Linked DNA regions of Thermochromatium tepidum ATCC 43061. The protein of the gene in region 3 interacts with the protein of the main gene of each other region in a pairwise test. Links are inferred from orthologs where the notes say so. Each region holds a gene or a part of one and is shown on either strand. Other genes may lie near its edges.

Region 1 (5,077 bases), 420 kb from region 3 along the record:
CGAGCCTCCAGATGCCCGTCTTCAGCGCCGAGCACTGGCGATTGATGCTGGTCGATGCCCTGGTCCTGGCCGTGCTTGGTTGTATCGATGCCCTGCTGACCTCGGTGATCGCCGAGAGCCTCACGCGCAAGGAGTATGACCCCAACAAGGAACTGATCGGGCAGGGTCTGGGCAATCTGGCCTCAGGACTCTGCGGTGGCATCGCCGGTGCCGGTGCGACCATGGGCACCGTGGTCAATATCCAGACCGGGGCGCGCAGCGCGCTCTCCGGCATCACGCGCGCCCTGATCCTGCTGGTCGTGGTGCTCTGGGCCGCCGGTCTGACCTCCCAGATCCCGCTCGCGGTGCTGGCCGGTATCGCCTTCAAGGTGGGGCTGGACATCATCGACTGGTCGTTCCTCAAGCGGGCCCATCGCGTCTCGCCGCGTGCGACCCTGATCATGTATGGCGTGATCGCACTCACGGTGTTCGTCGATCTGATCTGGGCGGTGGCGGTCGGGGTCTTCGTCGCCAACGTCCTGACCATCGATCGGCTAAGCCGGCTCCAGAGCCGTTCGGTGCGCGCGATCCAGCACCCGGGCGAACACGAGAACCTGACGCTCGACGCCCAGGCGGTGCTGGAGCGCGCCAATGGCCGCATCCTACTCTTGACGCTTGGCGGTCCGCTCATCTTCGGTCTGGCCAAGGCGATCGCGCGTCAGCATGCGATCCTGGAGGACCACGAGGTGCTGGTCATGGACTTCACCGCGGTCCCCTTGCTTGGGGTGTCGTCCTCCTTGGCGCTGGAAAAGATGATCCTGGAGGATCTCGCCGCTGGACGACAGGTGGTGATTGCTGTCAAGGATGGCGAGGTTCGGCAGCGGCTCGACCGGCTGGGGATCATGGCGCGGCTGCCGGCCGATCAGGTGGTCGCGACCACCGAGGCCGCGCTGGCGCGGGCCGAGACCTTGCTGGCAGCGAGTCCGCGTCTGGATCCCTTGACCAAGCCGGAGGCGGCCTTGGCCTAAGGGCGGCAGGCGGCGGAGACATCGACCAGATTCGATGCGGATTGCGGACGATCGCAATTTCCGATATTTGCACTCAGAAACTACGCTTGAGACTCGACAGCAGAAGCCGTCCGGCTTTCCCGCTGATTCAAATCCGATCGAGAGAGGTGTTCCGATGTCAACCGTCGCCATCGTCCAGAACGCATCGACAGTCGTCATTCATGCCGTTCAGTTCCATGATGAGGCGCATCTCCAGCCGGCCGAGTGCAGGATGCTCAGTCGGCTTGAATCCTGTCTGCATCGTGGCTGCATCATCTCCATCGAACATACCGAGCAGATCCAGCCCAGATACACCACCTGGAAGCTCTGGGAGCCGCCGAGCTGTTACGACGGCGACATGGACGCCGTGCATGGCGCGATCGCGCGCTGCCGTCAGGCCCATTGCGACCATCACATCCGCCTGAACATCGAGGATCTGAGCTATCGCAGCCGGCTCGCGCTCATGGTCCATCGCCCGCATTGAAGCGGTTGCGGCCTGTTGTGTGTCATAGCCCCATGACAGCGACGTTCGTACCGGCACTGGTGATCCAGGCCGATCACTGTGTGGAACAGCCGACGGTCACTATCCTACCGGTGACAGGAACCCGTCTGAGGAACACGAAGCCTGGTTTAAAGCGAACGGCGACCGGACCGGACCAGCGCAAAGGGCAGCGCAACAAGCCGTTGTCCGAGGCACGACAGCGATTTAACCAGGGCATTGCCAAGACGCGCCCCCGTTTAGAACAGGCGTTTGTCTCGATTGTGCCGATGGGCGGCAGATGATTCGCGCCATCGGTCGGGCGCGCGCCAACTTTGCCATGACATGGGTGGCAAGTAAACAACCCTCGACTGAAGTCGAAGGCTTTATTGTGAGACGCAGCAAACATGGTTGACCACATCCCCAACATTGGGCGTGTTTACAGCCGCCCTTGGTAGCGGGGCTCCGCTGCCAATCCGGGCCAGGTTTCGACTGGCGTTGCAGTCGGCGTGCGCCCGGAGACCACACTGTATTATACACCACATGGTGCGCTTCGCGCACCCGCCATTCCTCCCGCGACTCAAGTCGCGGGTTTCCTTGCGGAGGGTCTATGAATGGCGCGGGGTCGGCGTGGTGACTGGCTTTGGTGATCCACTCCGAACGCTGCGTCCGCTTGGCGCGCACCACCTCATCCAGCGGCGGCAAGTCGATGATCAGCACTTCCTTGGGGCTCAGGCGCGACCCTAAACGCATGACACGAGCCGGGTCAGACGGGGAGAACCACACCGGCGGTGACGGCCTGGACATGACTGAGATTTCAGGGCATTGACCAGGTCTTCTCAGACACTGATGAGCGGTGCCTCCCCAGCGCGCTGTTCATACCCCCCGAGGCCAATTTATACTGATCCCTGATTGATTTTTAGCGGATACGGCTTACGGGAGAGCGGCATGAAAAAGGTCGAGGCGATCATCAAACCCTTCAAGCTAGACGACGTGCGCGAGGCGCTGTCGGCGGTCGGCATCACGGGCATGACGGCGATCGAGGTCAAGGGCTTCGGCCGACAAAAGGGCCACACCGAGCTCTATCGCGGGGCGGAGTACGTGGTCGATTTCCTCCCCAAGATCAAGATCGAGCTGATACTGGCCGATGATCAGGTCGAGGAGTGCATCAATGCCATCACCACAGCCGCGCGCACCGGCAAGATCGGTGACGGCAAGATCTTCGTCTCAGAGGTGACGCGCGTGGTGCGCATCCGCACTGGAGAGGAGAACGAGGTCGCGATCTAGCCGGCTCGCCCCGGACTTAGTTGCGATCGAGTTGGAGCGAGTCCCAGATTCGGCGCGCTAGATCGACCTTTTCGGGCCGGATCTCGTCGGGGACAAAACGCCCCTGCTGACGGTTGAGGTCAAGCACCCGCTTGACATCGGCCGCGAGATCATCCTTGCCGAGGGCGCGATAGGCGTCGATCAGCACCTCCAGCGCATCGTCCACGGCGCTGGTGCGCTGATAATGTTGGATGACGTAGTTGGCGCGATTGGCCGCCGCCAGATAGGCCCCGCGCTTCATGTAATAGCGTGCGACATTGACCTCGTTCATGGCCAGGTTGTTACGTAGATAGACCATGCGCTGGCGTGCATCCTCGGCGTACTTGCTGTTCGGGAAGCGTTCGACCAGCACCGCAAAGTCCTTGAAGGCATCCATGGCCGAGCCTGGATCGCGCTGTGAGGCGTCGGTCGGGATGAAGCGGTCGAGGAAGCCAATGCTGCGGTTGTAGTTGACGATGCCCTTGAGGTAATAGGCATAATCGACATAGGGGTTCTGGGGATAGAGCTTGATGAAACGATCCGCCGCCGCCAATGCGTCCTCAGGTTCATCGGCACGATAATAGGCGTAGGCGACATCCAGTTGCGCCTGCATGGCGTAGCGCCCGAAGGGATAGCGGGCCTCAAGCTTCTCATAGAGCTCGATGGCGCGTTTGTAGGAGCCTGAGTCGAGTTCCGCGGCGGCCTCGGCATAGAGCTTAGCGGCACTCCAGCCCTCAGTTTCATCGATTTCCTTGCCGAAGATCCCGCACCCGGCTAGCGTCACGGCGAGCAGGAGTGCGGTCAATCGTGTTAAGGTTCGTGACATGTTGCATGAGTATCTGTTTCAAAACGGTTCCAGTATACCCGAACCCCTGTCTTGGCGAGTGTGCTTAAGCCTTGGGTCTGCGGGGTCTGGTCTCTGATGGACTGGATACGGACTGAATGAGCTCGATTTCCACCGAAACCGTCCGCCGTTCGCTCCGGGTCGATCCCGATCTCGCCGGCGACCGGCTCGACCGTGTGCTGGCAAGGTTGTTGCCGGAGTTCTCGCGTGGGCGGCTCCAGCGCTGGATCGAGGCCGGCCAGGTGCTGGTCGACGATCGGCCCTGTCGAGTGCGCGACAAGGTCTGGGGTGGTGAGTCGATCCGGATCGAGGCCGAATTGGCGGCAGTCGATACGCATCAGCCACAGGCGATTGCGCTCGATCTGGTCTACGAGGACGCGCATCTGCTGGTGATCAATAAACCCGCCGGTCTGGTCGTACATCCGGCGGCCGGCAATCCGGACGGCACACTTCAAAACGCCTTGCTGCATCGGGCCCCTGAGCTTTCGGCCCTGCCGCGCGCCGGGATCGTGCATCGGCTCGACAAGGACACCACGGGTCTGATGGTGGTTGCGCGTACACTCCAAGCCCATCATGCGTTGGTTGAGCAGCTTCGGCGGCGGATCGTGCATCGCGAATATCGGGCGCTGGTGCTGGGCACCCTGGTCGCGGGCGGGCGGGTCGAGGCACCCATCGGTCGCCACCCGACCCAGCGTACCAAGATGGCCGTGGTCAATAACGGGCGCGCGGCCATCACCCATTATCGCGTCCTGGAATCCTATCCGGGGCATACCCTGTTGGCGGTCGAGCTAGAGACCGGACGCACCCATCAGATCCGGGTGCACATGGCCCATATCCATCATCCGCTGGTCGGCGATACGACCTATGGTGCGCGTCCGCGTCCCCCGCGCGGCTGTCGTCCCGAGCTGGCCGCCGCCCTGCAGGGTTTTCCGCGTCAGGCCTTGCACGCCATCCGTCTCGGACTCATCCATCCGGTCACTGGCGCCGAGATGCTCTGGGAGATCCCCATGGCCCCCGATCTAGCGGCCCTGTTGGATCTGTTGCGCTGGAAGGCGACCGATGGAATTGATCACTCCTGACTGGCCGGCACCGGACTGGGTGCGGGCCTGCTCGACCACCCGTGTGGGTGGTGTCAGCCGGGGTCCGTTCGCCAGCCTCAATCTCGGCGATCATGTCGGTGACGATCCAGGTCATGTTGCGCGCAATCGCGACCTCCTCTGCTCAAATTTGGGTCTGCCCGCCGCCCCCATGTGGCTGCGTCAGGTCCATGGTTGCGAGGTCGCGCGGGCCGAATGTCCGGTTGCGGCCATCCCCGAGGCCGATGCCGCGGTCGCGACCTCGCCCGGCGTCGTGTGCGCCGTCATGACTGCCGACTGTCTGCCGTTATTGCTCTGTGACGAGCAGGGCACGCGCGTGGCGGCGGTC
Region 2 (5,282 bases), 1.5 Mb from region 3 along the record:
GCCGGCGGTAACGCGCCACCTGGTCTGGACTGCAACGGCAGCGCCCGGTACTGTCGCCCAGATAACCACAAGGACAGGGATTCATGGCCGCGACCATCTGGAACCGCGCAGGGAAACGCACCTGACGTGCCGCACGCGCGATGTCGATCCAGCCCGCCTCCAGCGGCTCGCGCAGCACTTCCAGCACCCGACGATCAAACTCAGGCAGCTCGTCGAGAAAGAGCACGCCATGATGCGCCAGGGAGATCTCGCCCGGTCGTGGCTGGGTGCCACCGCCGACCAGGGCCGCCGCCGAGGCCGTGTGATGCGGTGAGCGGAAGGGGCGCTCCAGCCAGCGCGACGGATCGAAGGGGTCACGCCCACCGACCGAGCGGATCGTCGCTGCCTCCAGCGCCTCGGATTCGCTCAAGGGCGGCAGCAACCCGGGCAGGCGCATCGCCAGCATGGACTTGCCGGCACCGGGCGGCCCGATCATCAGGATCGAGTGCCTTCCGGCGGCAGCGATCTCCAACCCGCGCTTGCCGTGCTCCTGACCGCGCACATCGGCCAGATCCGGATAGACAGGCTGGGCCTGGATGCGTTCTGAGCCAGATTGGAGCGGCAGTGGCTCAATCCCGTCGAGATGGGCGCAGACCGCGCGCAGATGCGTGGCCGGGCGCACCTCGAGCCCCTCGACCAGGGCCGCCTCGGCAGCATTGGCGCGGGGCAGGATCAGCGCCCGCCCAGACGCGCGGGTCGCCAAGGCAATGGGCAGCACACCCTGGACCGGACGCAACTCGCCGGAAAGCGCCAACTCGCCGATGAACTCATAGCGTTCGAGCGTCTCGGTCTGGAGCTGGCCTGAGGCCCCCAGGATACCGAGCGCGATCGGCAGATCGAAACGCCCGCCCTCTTTGGGCAGATCCGCAGGTGCGAGATTGATCGTGACCCGCCCATTGGGGGTCTGGAATTTGTTGTTGACGAGCGCGCCATGCACCCGGTCCTTGCTCTCGCGCACCGCCATCTCGGGCAGACCGACGATCGATATCGCCGGCAGTCCGCCCGAGAGCTGAACCTCGACCGTGACCGGCGGCGCCTCGATCCCAAACCGCCCACGGCTGTAAAGGATACAGAGGGCCAAGACCCGCCCCGCAATCAGCCGGTTCGATCCCCGGACGCCGCCAAGGCTTGCTCCAGGGCCGCCACCCGCGACTCCAGCATCGAAAGCTTCGCGCGCGTGCGCGCCAGCACCGCCGACTGCACGTCGAACTCCTCACGCGTGACCAGATCGAGACGCGACAGCCCCGCTTCCAGCGATGCGCGTAGATTGCGGTTGATATCCTCCTGCAAGACCTGGAGCCCCTTCGGCATGGCCGAAGACAGGCGCTGGAACAGATCATCGAAGTGTTTTGGGTCCAACATCGTCTGAAGACCTTAAATGGGCTTGGAATAGAGAGCTAGGATCGAAAGCGACCTCGATCGGGCATTATAGGGGCGTGTTCGCGAACCGTCTTGCATTTAGCCCCGCTCCACGAACGAGCATCCACCCGACTCGACCGGGCCAGCACGCCTCATGTTGGTGCAACCATCTGGTGTGGCCTTCGCACATGAGGCTAAAAAGCATCCAAGCAGACGCGCTAAAGCCGCCTGAAACCAAGACGCCACGGCCTTCAGGAATCCTTCCCAGACCTTGGTGACATCCCGGCCAGGCCGCACCGCCCGGCGGTCAAATCCAGGTTTTGATGATCGATGGCATGTTCTCTGCTTTGTTTGGCGATAGGCAGCCGGGACCACCTGGATCGAACCGTCCTTTGCTCGAGCCGAAGACGTCCCTGATCGACCAACCCCATCCAACGACAACCCAGCACGAGGGAACCTCCATGAAGACACAGAGAATAAGCGCGCTCGTTGCATCCGGCCTCCTAGTCGTGGGCGCGAGCGCCTCGCAGGTCGCACTCGCTGCAAAAACGCACTCGGTCAGCGCCAACCTCGGCGCCGTCAGCAACTACATCTGGCGCGGCCAGAGCCAGACCCAAGATGGTCCGGCCATCCAGGGCGGTCTGGATTATGCCCACGAGAGCGGTTTTTCGGCCGGCACCTGGGTCTCGAACGTGGACTTCGGCGACGACATCAATGACATCAACTATGAGCTCGATTTCTACACGGGATTCGGCGGCTCGATCAGCGACGACTTAAGCTACGCACTCAAGCTCATCTACTACGCCTATCCAGACGGGCGCGATTCCGACTTTTCCGAGATCGGGGCAAGCGCCACCTACAAGTGGCTGACCGCCGGCGTCGATTACACCCTCTATGGTCAGGCCGACGATGCCGATGGCGTCGCCGACGGCGAGTCGACTTACATCGAGGGCGATCTCTACTACCACGCCAGCCTCGATTTCGAGCTGCCCTTTGAACTGGGTCTGAGCCTACGCGGCGGCTATTACGACTTCCGCTACAACGAGGGCGGCAACGACTATGCACACTGGGGTGTGACGCTCAGCCGCAAGGCTGGTGACTTCGGTACCTTCAGCCTCAACTACGACCAGATCGGACGCGACACCTATGACGACGACCCCAGGGTCTGGGTCGGCTGGCTGAAAGAGTTCTGAGCGCGTTCGCCTTAGTCGTCTGGGTGTCCAAGCCTTGGGTTCCCACTGCAAGGAGTCAAACCACCATGAAACTGGTTTCAGCCATCATCAAACCCTTCAAGCTCGATGACGTGCGTGAGGCGCTCGGCGACCTCGGCGTCTCCGGGATCACGGTCACCGAGGTCAAGGGCTTCGGTCGCCAGAAGGGCCACACCGAACTCTATCGCGGCGCCGAATATGTCGTGGACTTCCTGCCCAAGATCAAGGTCGAGATCGCCGTCGAAGATGCCAGGGTCGATCAGGTGATCGAGGCCGTCAGCAAGGCCGCGCGCACCGGCAAGATCGGCGACGGCAAGATCTTTGTCTTCGCGCTCGATCAGGTCATCCGGATCCGCACCGGCGAGACCGGCGCGGACGCACTCTGATCAAGACTTTATTGAGAGTTCTAATATGAGATCGACGCCCTTTTCCAAACGCCTCCGACTGCTGCTTGCGGTCGGCTTGGGACTCGTGCCCTTCCTGGTTCTGGGTCAGGAAGAAACGCCAAGGCTCGACTCCGGCGATACGGCCTGGATGCTGACCGCCACTGCGCTGGTGTTGTTCATGACCATCCCCGGGCTGTCGCTGTTTTATGCCGGTCTGGTGCGTGCCAAGAACGTCCTATCGGTACTCATGCAGTGCTTTGTCATCACCGCCATGATGAGCCTGCTGTGGGCCATCTATGGCTATAGCCTGGCCTATACCGACGGTGGCTCCTTGCAGTGGCTCATCGGCGGCTTCGAGAGGCTCTTCCTCTCGGGCCTGACGATCGACTCGATCAACGGCACCATCCCAGAGTCGCTCTACATGACCTTCCAGATGACCTTTGCCATCATCACCCCAGCGCTCATCGTCGGCGCCTTTGCCGAGCGCATGAAGTTCTCGGCCATGCTGGTGTTCATGGCGCTGTGGTTGACCCTGGTCTATGTCCCGATCTGGCACTGGGTGTGGGGCGGTGGCTGGATCGCCAATCTGGGCGCCATCCTTGGATTCACCGCGGAAGGCGGCGGCGCGATCGATTTTGCCGGCGGCACCGTGGTCCACATCAATGCCGGTATCGCTGGTCTGATGGCTGCGCTCGTACTCGGTCCACGCAAGGGCTATCCGGGAACCGCCATGCCGCCGCACAACCTGGGTCTGACCGTGATGGGGGCCTCGATGCTCTGGATCGGCTGGTTTGGCTTCAATGCGGGTTCGGAACTCGCTGCCGACGGCACCGCCGGCATGGCGCTGACGGTCACCCAACTGGCCACGGCCACGGCAGCCCTGACCTGGATGTTCGCCGAGTGGATCAATCACGGTAAACCCTCGGTGTTGGGTATCGCCACCGGGGCGGTCGCCGGGCTGGTCGCCATCACCCCGGCCTCGGGTACCGCCGGCCCCATGGGGGCGATCGCCATCGGCTGTGCCGGTGCTTTCTTAGCCTTCATCGCCTCAACCAAGCTCAAGCGCAAACTTGGCTACGACGACTCGCTCGACGTCTGGGGCGTGCATGGCGTGGCCGGTATCGTCGGCGCCATCCTGACCGGTGTCTTCGCCTCCCCGCTCCTGGGCGGCTCGGGTTTGGCCGAAGGCATCGAGACCATGGGGGCCCAGGTGCTGATCCAGATCGTCTCGGTCCTGGCGACCCTGGTTTATGGCGGCGTGCTCAGTTTGCTGATCCTGCTGACAGTGAAGTCCACCCTGGGTCTGCGCGTCACCGAGGAAGAGGAGACCATGGGCCTGGATCTGTCACAGCACGACGAGCGCGGCTACATCCTCTAATCGGCGCCCAAGGGCGGTCGGCGCTATCCGTCCACACTCCCGAGATCGGGGTGCCTTCATCATGCCTCGACTGTTGTTGTGATTTTGGGGCCATTCGGCCCCATTCTTTTGTCCATCAGAGCCATGTAAGCCAGTGCCTGCTTCATCGCCCTTGTTCGCGCGCAACCAATCGATCAAGATCGGGACTTACCACAAGGAGCACAGTTTGACCATGCCGGTTTAGAATACGGACGTCGCTATCCATCAGCGCCCCGACCATGTCAACACTCGACGGTGACGCCATCCAACCGATATCCGAACTGAAGCCTGTGGATCTATGGCCGGCGCTGCATCGACGGCTCCAGAAACTCAGTCCCGACTCCGTCAATGGTCCGGATCTCCAAACTCAACTTGCTCGGCTCGAAAGCACGCTGACCCAAGCCCTGGCGGAACATCCCGATGACAGTCTGTTCGTACTCGTACAGATGCTTCATGATCCACGCCATGGTTATAGTGTCTCTCATGCACTGCTAGCGGCTGTGACCTGTCAGCTGGTGGGTCCGCCCGCCGGCATCCAGGGCGAACGACTCCAGGCGCTGACTCGGGCCGCGCTGACGATGAATATCGCGATGCGTGCCTTGCAGGATCAGCTCACGGCTCAGGTCCGGCCCCCGGATGTCGAGCAACGCCGCGCGATCGAGCAACACCCGATCGAGGGTGCCAAGAGCCTGCGTCGGCTGGGGGTGAGCGACGAGACCTGGCTGTCTCTGGTCGAAGAGCATCATGAGACCCCGGATGGCCGTGGCTATCCGCGGGGCAAGCCAGTGCGCGATTCGCTGCAGCATCTGCTGCGCATGAGCGACCTGTTCGTGGCCCGCATCAGCCCGCGCCGGAGCCGACGAGCCCTGGCGCCCAATGCGGCGGTGCGCA
Region 3 (5,565 bases):
CCGGCGATATAAAGCCGCACGGCGCGGATGGCATCGTCGTTGCCGGGGATGACATAGTCGACATTGCTCGGGTCGTTGTTGGTGTCGACCACGCCGACGACGGGGATGCCAAGCTTATTGGCCTCGCTCACGGCGATCTTCTCGTGACCGACGTCGATGACGAACATGGCGTCCGGCAGGGCATCCATGTCCTTGATCCCACCGAGACTCAGCTCGAGCTTGTCGCGCTCGCGCGCCAGACCTAGGGCTTCCTTCTTGTTGAAACGCTCGATGGTACCGCTCTCGAACATGGCCTCCAGGTCTTTCAGACGCTTGACCGACTGACGGATGGTCTTGAAGTTGGTGAGCATGCCGCCAAGCCAGCGATGGTTGACATAGGGCATGCCACAACGCTCGGCCTCTTCCCGGATGGCGTCACGCGCGGCGCGCTTGGTGCCGACGAAGAGGATCTTGCCGCCGTTGGCCGCCAAGGTGCCCATGAAATTCACGGCCTCCTGGTAGAGCGGCAGGGTCTTTTCGAGGTTGATGATGTGAATCTTGTTGCGCTGCCCGAAGATAAAGGCCCCCATCTTGGGGTTCCAGTAACGGGTCTGGTGGCCGAAATGGACGCCGGCCTCCAGCATCTGGCGCATGGTGACGTTGCTCACGATCTTTGGCTTCCTTAAGGATAATGATTGGGTTGGACCTCCACGCACCCCAGGCGACAACCCGCGTCAATGGGCACCCAGTCATCTGTGACGGCGCGTGTGTGGATGGATCAGGGCGTCTATCGATCTTTGCGATCAAGACAGACGGGCCTGGCCGAAGGCTCAAACAAATTAAAGAGGGGAAACTAGAAGTTCCGCCTTGGTGTCACTGTCGCACGCCCCCACCCTGAATGGAGGGTGGCTGGTTGTCGATTGCGACAGGGCGCTGCCCCTTATACCATAGACCGTTACACATGGGCAAATACCCGAACGTCACACCAAAGACCGTGGATGCTTCCAATCGCAAGATGAATGTACGGATCAAGACCCCCGAGGCGATCGAGAAGATGCGTCTCGCCGGACGTCTGGCCGCTGATGTGCTCGATATGATCGAGCCCCATGTCCAACCCGGAGTCACCACCGAGGAGCTCGATCGGATCTGTCACGACTACATCGTCGATTATCAGGGCGCCATCCCGGCCCCGCTCGACTATCGCGGTTTCCCAAAGTCGATCTGCACCTCGGTCAACCATCAAGTCTGTCACGGTATCCCAAGCAATAAGCGTCTCAAGAAGGGCGATATCATCAATATCGACGTCACCGTCATCAAAAACGGCTATCACGGCGACACCAGCCGGATGTTCTTCGTCGGCGAGCCGTCCATTCTGGCGCGTCGGCTGGTGACCGTCACGCAGCAGGCGATGATGCTCGGAATCGCTGCCGTCAGGCCGGAGGCCACGCTCGGCGACATCGGGTACGCCATTCAGCGCTTTGTCGAGTCCCAGGGCTATTCGGTGGTGCGCGAATATTGCGGACATGGTATCGGTGAGGAATTCCACGAAGACCCCCAGGTACTGCATTATGGCAAGCCCGGAGAGGGATTGCGGCTCAAACCGGGGATGTGCTTTACCATTGAACCCATGGTCAATGCCGGCAAACGCTTCATCAAGGTCCTGCCGGACGGCTGGACCGTCGTCACCAAGGATCGCAGTCTGTCGGCCCAGTGGGAGCACACCGTACTGGTCACGGAGACGGGCCACGAGATCCTGACCCTGGGCGCCGCCGAGCGCGCGGCACGGGCGACCTCATGACCCAGTGCGCCGCCCAAGTGCCGGTCGAGCCACGGCGCTTGCCGTCAGACTCGCTGCACTTTTTTAAGGAGCGGTTGAAGACAGGCAAGGAAAGACTCTATCGTCGCTATGACGAGGGCGTCCCGGTGACTTGCCTGGTCCGTGAGCTGAGCGAACTCATCGACGCCGTCTTGCGTGATGTCTGGACCCTGCATCTGAGCGAATCCTCCGCGGCGGCGCTCGTGGCGGTCGGCGGCTATGGACGACGCGAGCTCCATCCGGCCTCTGACATCGACATCCTGATCCTGATCGAGGACGCGTCTGCACCATCGCTGATCGAGTCCATCGAACACCTGTTGACACTGCTGTGGGATCTCGGACTGGAGATCGGTCACAGTGTCCGCACCGTCGAGGAGTGTGCGCGCGCGGCCGCAGACGACGTCACGATCATGACCAATCTGCTCGAGGCGCGCTGGCTGGCCGGCTCAGAGACGCTGTTTCAGCAGATGCGCGTGGCCACCGGGCCCGATCGTCTCTGGGACAGCGAGCGCTTCTTCGCCGCCAAGACCCAAGAGCAGCGTGCACGCTGGCTCAAGTATGGCGACACCGCCTACAACCTTGAACCCAACATCAAGGAAAACCCCGGCGGACTCAGGGATATCCAGACGATCGCCTGGGTGGCCAAGCGGCATTTCGGTGCCGAGACCCTACACGAGCTGGTCGACCACGGCTTCCTGACCGAATCCGAGCATCAGACCCTGATCGATGGCCAGACCCTGCTATGGCGCATCCGCTTTGCCCTCCACCGCTTGGCTGGACGGCATGAAGACCGGCTGCTGTTCGATCATCAGCTTACCCTGGCGCGTCAGTTCGGTTTCAGCGACGGCGAGAACAATCTGGCCGTCGAGCAGTTCATGCAGCAGTACTACCGCACCGTCCAGGAGCTCAACCAGCTCAATGAGATGCTGTTGCAGCTCTTCGGCGAGGCGATCCGGCTGCACGACGATCTCGGCCCGCCGGTGCCGATCAACAAGCGTTTCCAGTCACGTTGCGGCTATCTGGAGGTCACCTCGCCGAGCGTGTTTCAGCGCACCCCGATCGCCTTGCTGGAGGTCTTTCACATCCTCCAGACCCATCCCGAGCTGCAAGGGGTACGCGCGAGCACCATCCGCCTGATCCGCGAGAACCGCCATCGCATCGACGACGCCTTTCGGGCCGATCTCCGGGCACGGAGTCTGTTCATGGAGATCCTGCGCGAGCCCTCCGGGCTCACCCATGCCCTGCGCCGCATGAGTCGTTACGGGGTGTTACCGGCCTATATCCCGGCCTTCGCCAACATCGTCGGGCGGATGCAGTACGACCTATTGCATGTCTATACGGTCGATGAGCACACCCTGATGCTGATCCGCAATCTGCGCCGTTTCGTCATCCCCGAGTACGATGAAGAGCTGCCGCTCTGTAGTGCCCTGGCACGGCGCATCCCCAAATTGGAACTGCTCTATCTGGCTGGACTCTTTCATGACATCGCCAAGGGCCGGAGCGGCGATCACTCGCTCCTGGGCGCGCGCGAGGCCTGGGACTTCTGTCGGCACCATGGTCTGAGCGACTTCGACAGTCGCTTGGTGTCCTGGCTGGTCGAGCACCATCTGGTGATGTCCATGACCGCCCAGCGCAAGGACATCAGCGATCCGGAGGTCATCCAGTCCTTCGCCGCCCTGATCGGCGATCAGACCCGGCTCGATTATCTCTATCTACTGACCGTGGCCGATGCACGGGCCACCAATCCGGGACGCTGGAACAGCTGGCTCGATGCCCTGCTGCGCGAGCTCTACTACAGCGCCAGGCGCGCCCTGCTGCGTGGACTCGACAACCCCCAGGCCCAGGACGAGCTCATCGCCCAAAAGCAGGCCGAGAGTCTGCGGCTAGTGGCGCGCCATGGTATCAAAGCGGACGCCTGTCAGGCACTTTGGCAGCGTTTCAACCACGACTTTTTTATTTACAATTCACCCGACGAGATCGCTTGGCAGACCAGACGCATTTTGGAGGCCGGCGCTGTGGACCGGCCAGTGGTCGACATCCGCCCGATCACAGCGCGCGGTGGCAGCGAGATCTTCATCTACTCGCGCAATCGCGACAATCTGTTCGCCCGTACCACGGCCGCACTCGATCAGATGGGTCTGAGCGTCATGGATGCGCGTGTCATGACCACCAGCGATGGCATGGTGGTCAACAGCTATCAGGTGCTCGATCAGGGCGGCACCCTGCTCAACAATCCCGCCCGACTCAGCGAGGTGCGCGAGCAGCTCGCCGCGCGTCTCACTGAGCCGAGTCAGGCCCGGATTCAGGTCACGCGCACGCCTTCGCGCCGGCACCGACATTTTCCGATCGAGACGCGGGTCTGTTTTTCCGTCGACGAGCCCAACCAGCGTACCATCATGCGTCTGACGACCCTCGACCGTCCGGGGCTGCTGGCCGAGGTCGGGGCCGTATTCGAGCAGTGCGGTATCCGGCTGCAGAACGCCAAGATCGCCACCGTCGGCGCCGAGGTCGACGATGTCTTCTTCATCACCACCGCCGAGGAGACGCCCATCACCTGCGAACAGGTGCTGTCCTGCCTGAGGCGCGAGATCCATGATCGACTCGAAGCGTCCCATTCCGTTTGAAGCGATGCGGCTCGGAGGCGGTCGCGCTTCGGCAGCGGTCTGTCTGCTGTGCGGCGGACTGCTGCTGGGTGTCGAAAGCGCATTCGCTGAGCCGGCGGCCCGGGGGCCTAATCCGGCGTTGACAGGCGAGATTCAACCCAATCAGGTATCATCCTGGCTCGACGAGGTGCGCGCCCAGCGTGAGGCCTGGGAGGCGCGACGGTCGGCGGTACGTGAGCAGCATGAACAACGCCACCGTCTCCTTCATCCGCGTGGGGCCATACAGCAAGAGAACTGGGAAGAGGATCTGCGCCGCCGTCGCGCTGAGCGTCAGGAGCGCATCGATCAGGATCTCGAGGTCTTTCGTCGACTCGGACCTGAGGTCTGGGGACCGCTTCTTCCTTTCCCCGAGGATGGATCCGAGGTCTCCGGACGGTCAGAACCTCTGTTGCCGCCCGGGCCGCCACCCGTCTCACCGCCGGGCTGGGACAATCTCTGGTATTTTCGCGGTTACTAGACCATCGAGATATCACGACTCGATTAAATGCTAAAATACCTGCTCCAGGTCAAATCAAAAATCCCTGGACCGTCTTAGAATCCACTCCATCGACATCGAGATGGAGTGGTCATGTCCAGCCTGGAACCCAAGATCGATCCGCCCGCGCCGGGTGGTTCCTGCCCTGGAGCCACGCCCGAACACGGGCAGGTGCTCTCCATCTTGTACGAGGTCCGTCACGCGCTCGAACGTCTGCTCGCCAGCGGCGAGTCGACGTGCATCGACCTCCACTCCATGCCCTTTGGTCCGGGCGATCTGGAACGTCTGACCGCCGTGCTCGGTTCGGGCGAGGTCCAGGCGCGCGTCGAGGCGCTCGGCCCGACCCTGATCCAAGAAACCGCCATCCCCGGTGTCTGGCTGGTCGACTACCGCAGCCTGGAAGATCAGCGCCTGAGCTATCAGGTCGAGATCGCCGCCATCCCCGAGATCCTGCGTCCGCACCCGGAGGATCTCGCCGAGTCGCTCAGTGCGCTCAATGCACGACTCGCCGAGTCTGGCCTGGATACCACGCTGAACGCTTCGCCACCTTCGTCCTGACACCCGAGAGGAGGGACCATGCGCAAGAAACCCGATAAGACACTGGGCGAGAGCCTGCGCGATCATGGCCTGTC

The links.
Region 1: the proteins of glnD (region 3) and E6P07_RS02110 interact in binary tests that used the Escherichia coli proteins (3 or more experiments, as listed by UniProt). The link is inferred for Thermochromatium tepidum ATCC 43061 from one-to-one orthologs.
Region 2: the proteins of glnD (region 3) and glnK interact in binary tests that used the Escherichia coli proteins (3 or more experiments, as listed by UniProt). The link is inferred for Thermochromatium tepidum ATCC 43061 from one-to-one orthologs.

What each region holds. Positions count from the first base shown.
Region 1 is NZ_CP039268.1:442,503-447,579, forward strand. Bases 1,363-4,120 are described here. They hold E6P07_RS02110 (P-II family nitrogen regulator), read left to right. Parts: upstream 1,363-2,451; coding sequence 2,452-2,790; downstream 2,791-4,120. Other genes in these bases: E6P07_RS02105 (ribulose bisphosphate carboxylase small subunit), read left to right, coding at 1,363-1,509; E6P07_RS02115 (outer membrane protein assembly factor BamD), read right to left, coding at 2,807-3,634; rluD (23S rRNA pseudouridine(1911/1915/1917) synthase RluD), read left to right, coding at 3,751-4,120. Outside these bases: E6P07_RS02100 (SulP family inorganic anion transporter), read left to right, coding at 1-1,007; more of E6P07_RS02105, read left to right, coding at 1,162-1,362; more of rluD, read left to right, coding at 4,121-4,731; peptidoglycan editing factor PgeF, read left to right, coding at 4,712-5,077. UniProt on the Escherichia coli protein: P-II indirectly controls the transcription of the glutamine synthetase gene (glnA). P-II prevents NR-II-catalyzed conversion of NR-I to NR-I-phosphate, the transcriptional activator of GlnA. When P-II is uridylylated to P-II-UMP, these events are reversed.
Region 2 is NZ_CP039268.1:1,565,841-1,571,122, forward strand. The notes cover bases 1,363-4,325. They hold glnK (P-II family nitrogen regulator), read left to right. Parts: upstream 1,363-2,656; coding sequence 2,657-2,995; downstream 2,996-4,325. Other genes in these bases: ubiK (ubiquinone biosynthesis accessory factor UbiK), read right to left, coding at 1,363-1,401; E6P07_RS07100 (TorF family putative porin), read left to right, coding at 1,860-2,591; E6P07_RS07110 (ammonium transporter), read left to right, coding at 3,021-4,325. Also shown: E6P07_RS07090 (YifB family Mg chelatase-like AAA ATPase), read right to left, coding at 1-1,120; more of ubiK, read right to left, coding at 1,135-1,362; more of E6P07_RS07110, read left to right, coding at 4,326-4,373; E6P07_RS07115 (HD-GYP domain-containing protein), read left to right, coding at 4,631-5,282. UniProt on the Escherichia coli protein: Involved in the regulation of nitrogen metabolism. Regulates the activity of its targets by protein-protein interaction in response to the nitrogen status of the cell.
Region 3 is NZ_CP039268.1:20,384-25,948, forward strand. What follows is about bases 1,374-4,619. They hold glnD ([protein-PII] uridylyltransferase), read left to right. Parts: upstream 1,374-1,773; coding sequence 1,774-4,419; downstream 4,420-4,619. Other genes in these bases: map (type I methionyl aminopeptidase), read left to right, coding at 1,374-1,777; E6P07_RS00120 (hypothetical protein), read left to right, coding at 4,388-4,619. Outside these bases: rpsB (30S ribosomal protein S2), read right to left, coding at 1-632; more of map, read left to right, coding at 995-1,373; more of E6P07_RS00120, read left to right, coding at 4,620-4,915; E6P07_RS00125 (hydrogenase expression/formation protein), read left to right, coding at 5,027-5,491; E6P07_RS00130 (hydrogenase small subunit), read left to right, coding at 5,510-5,565.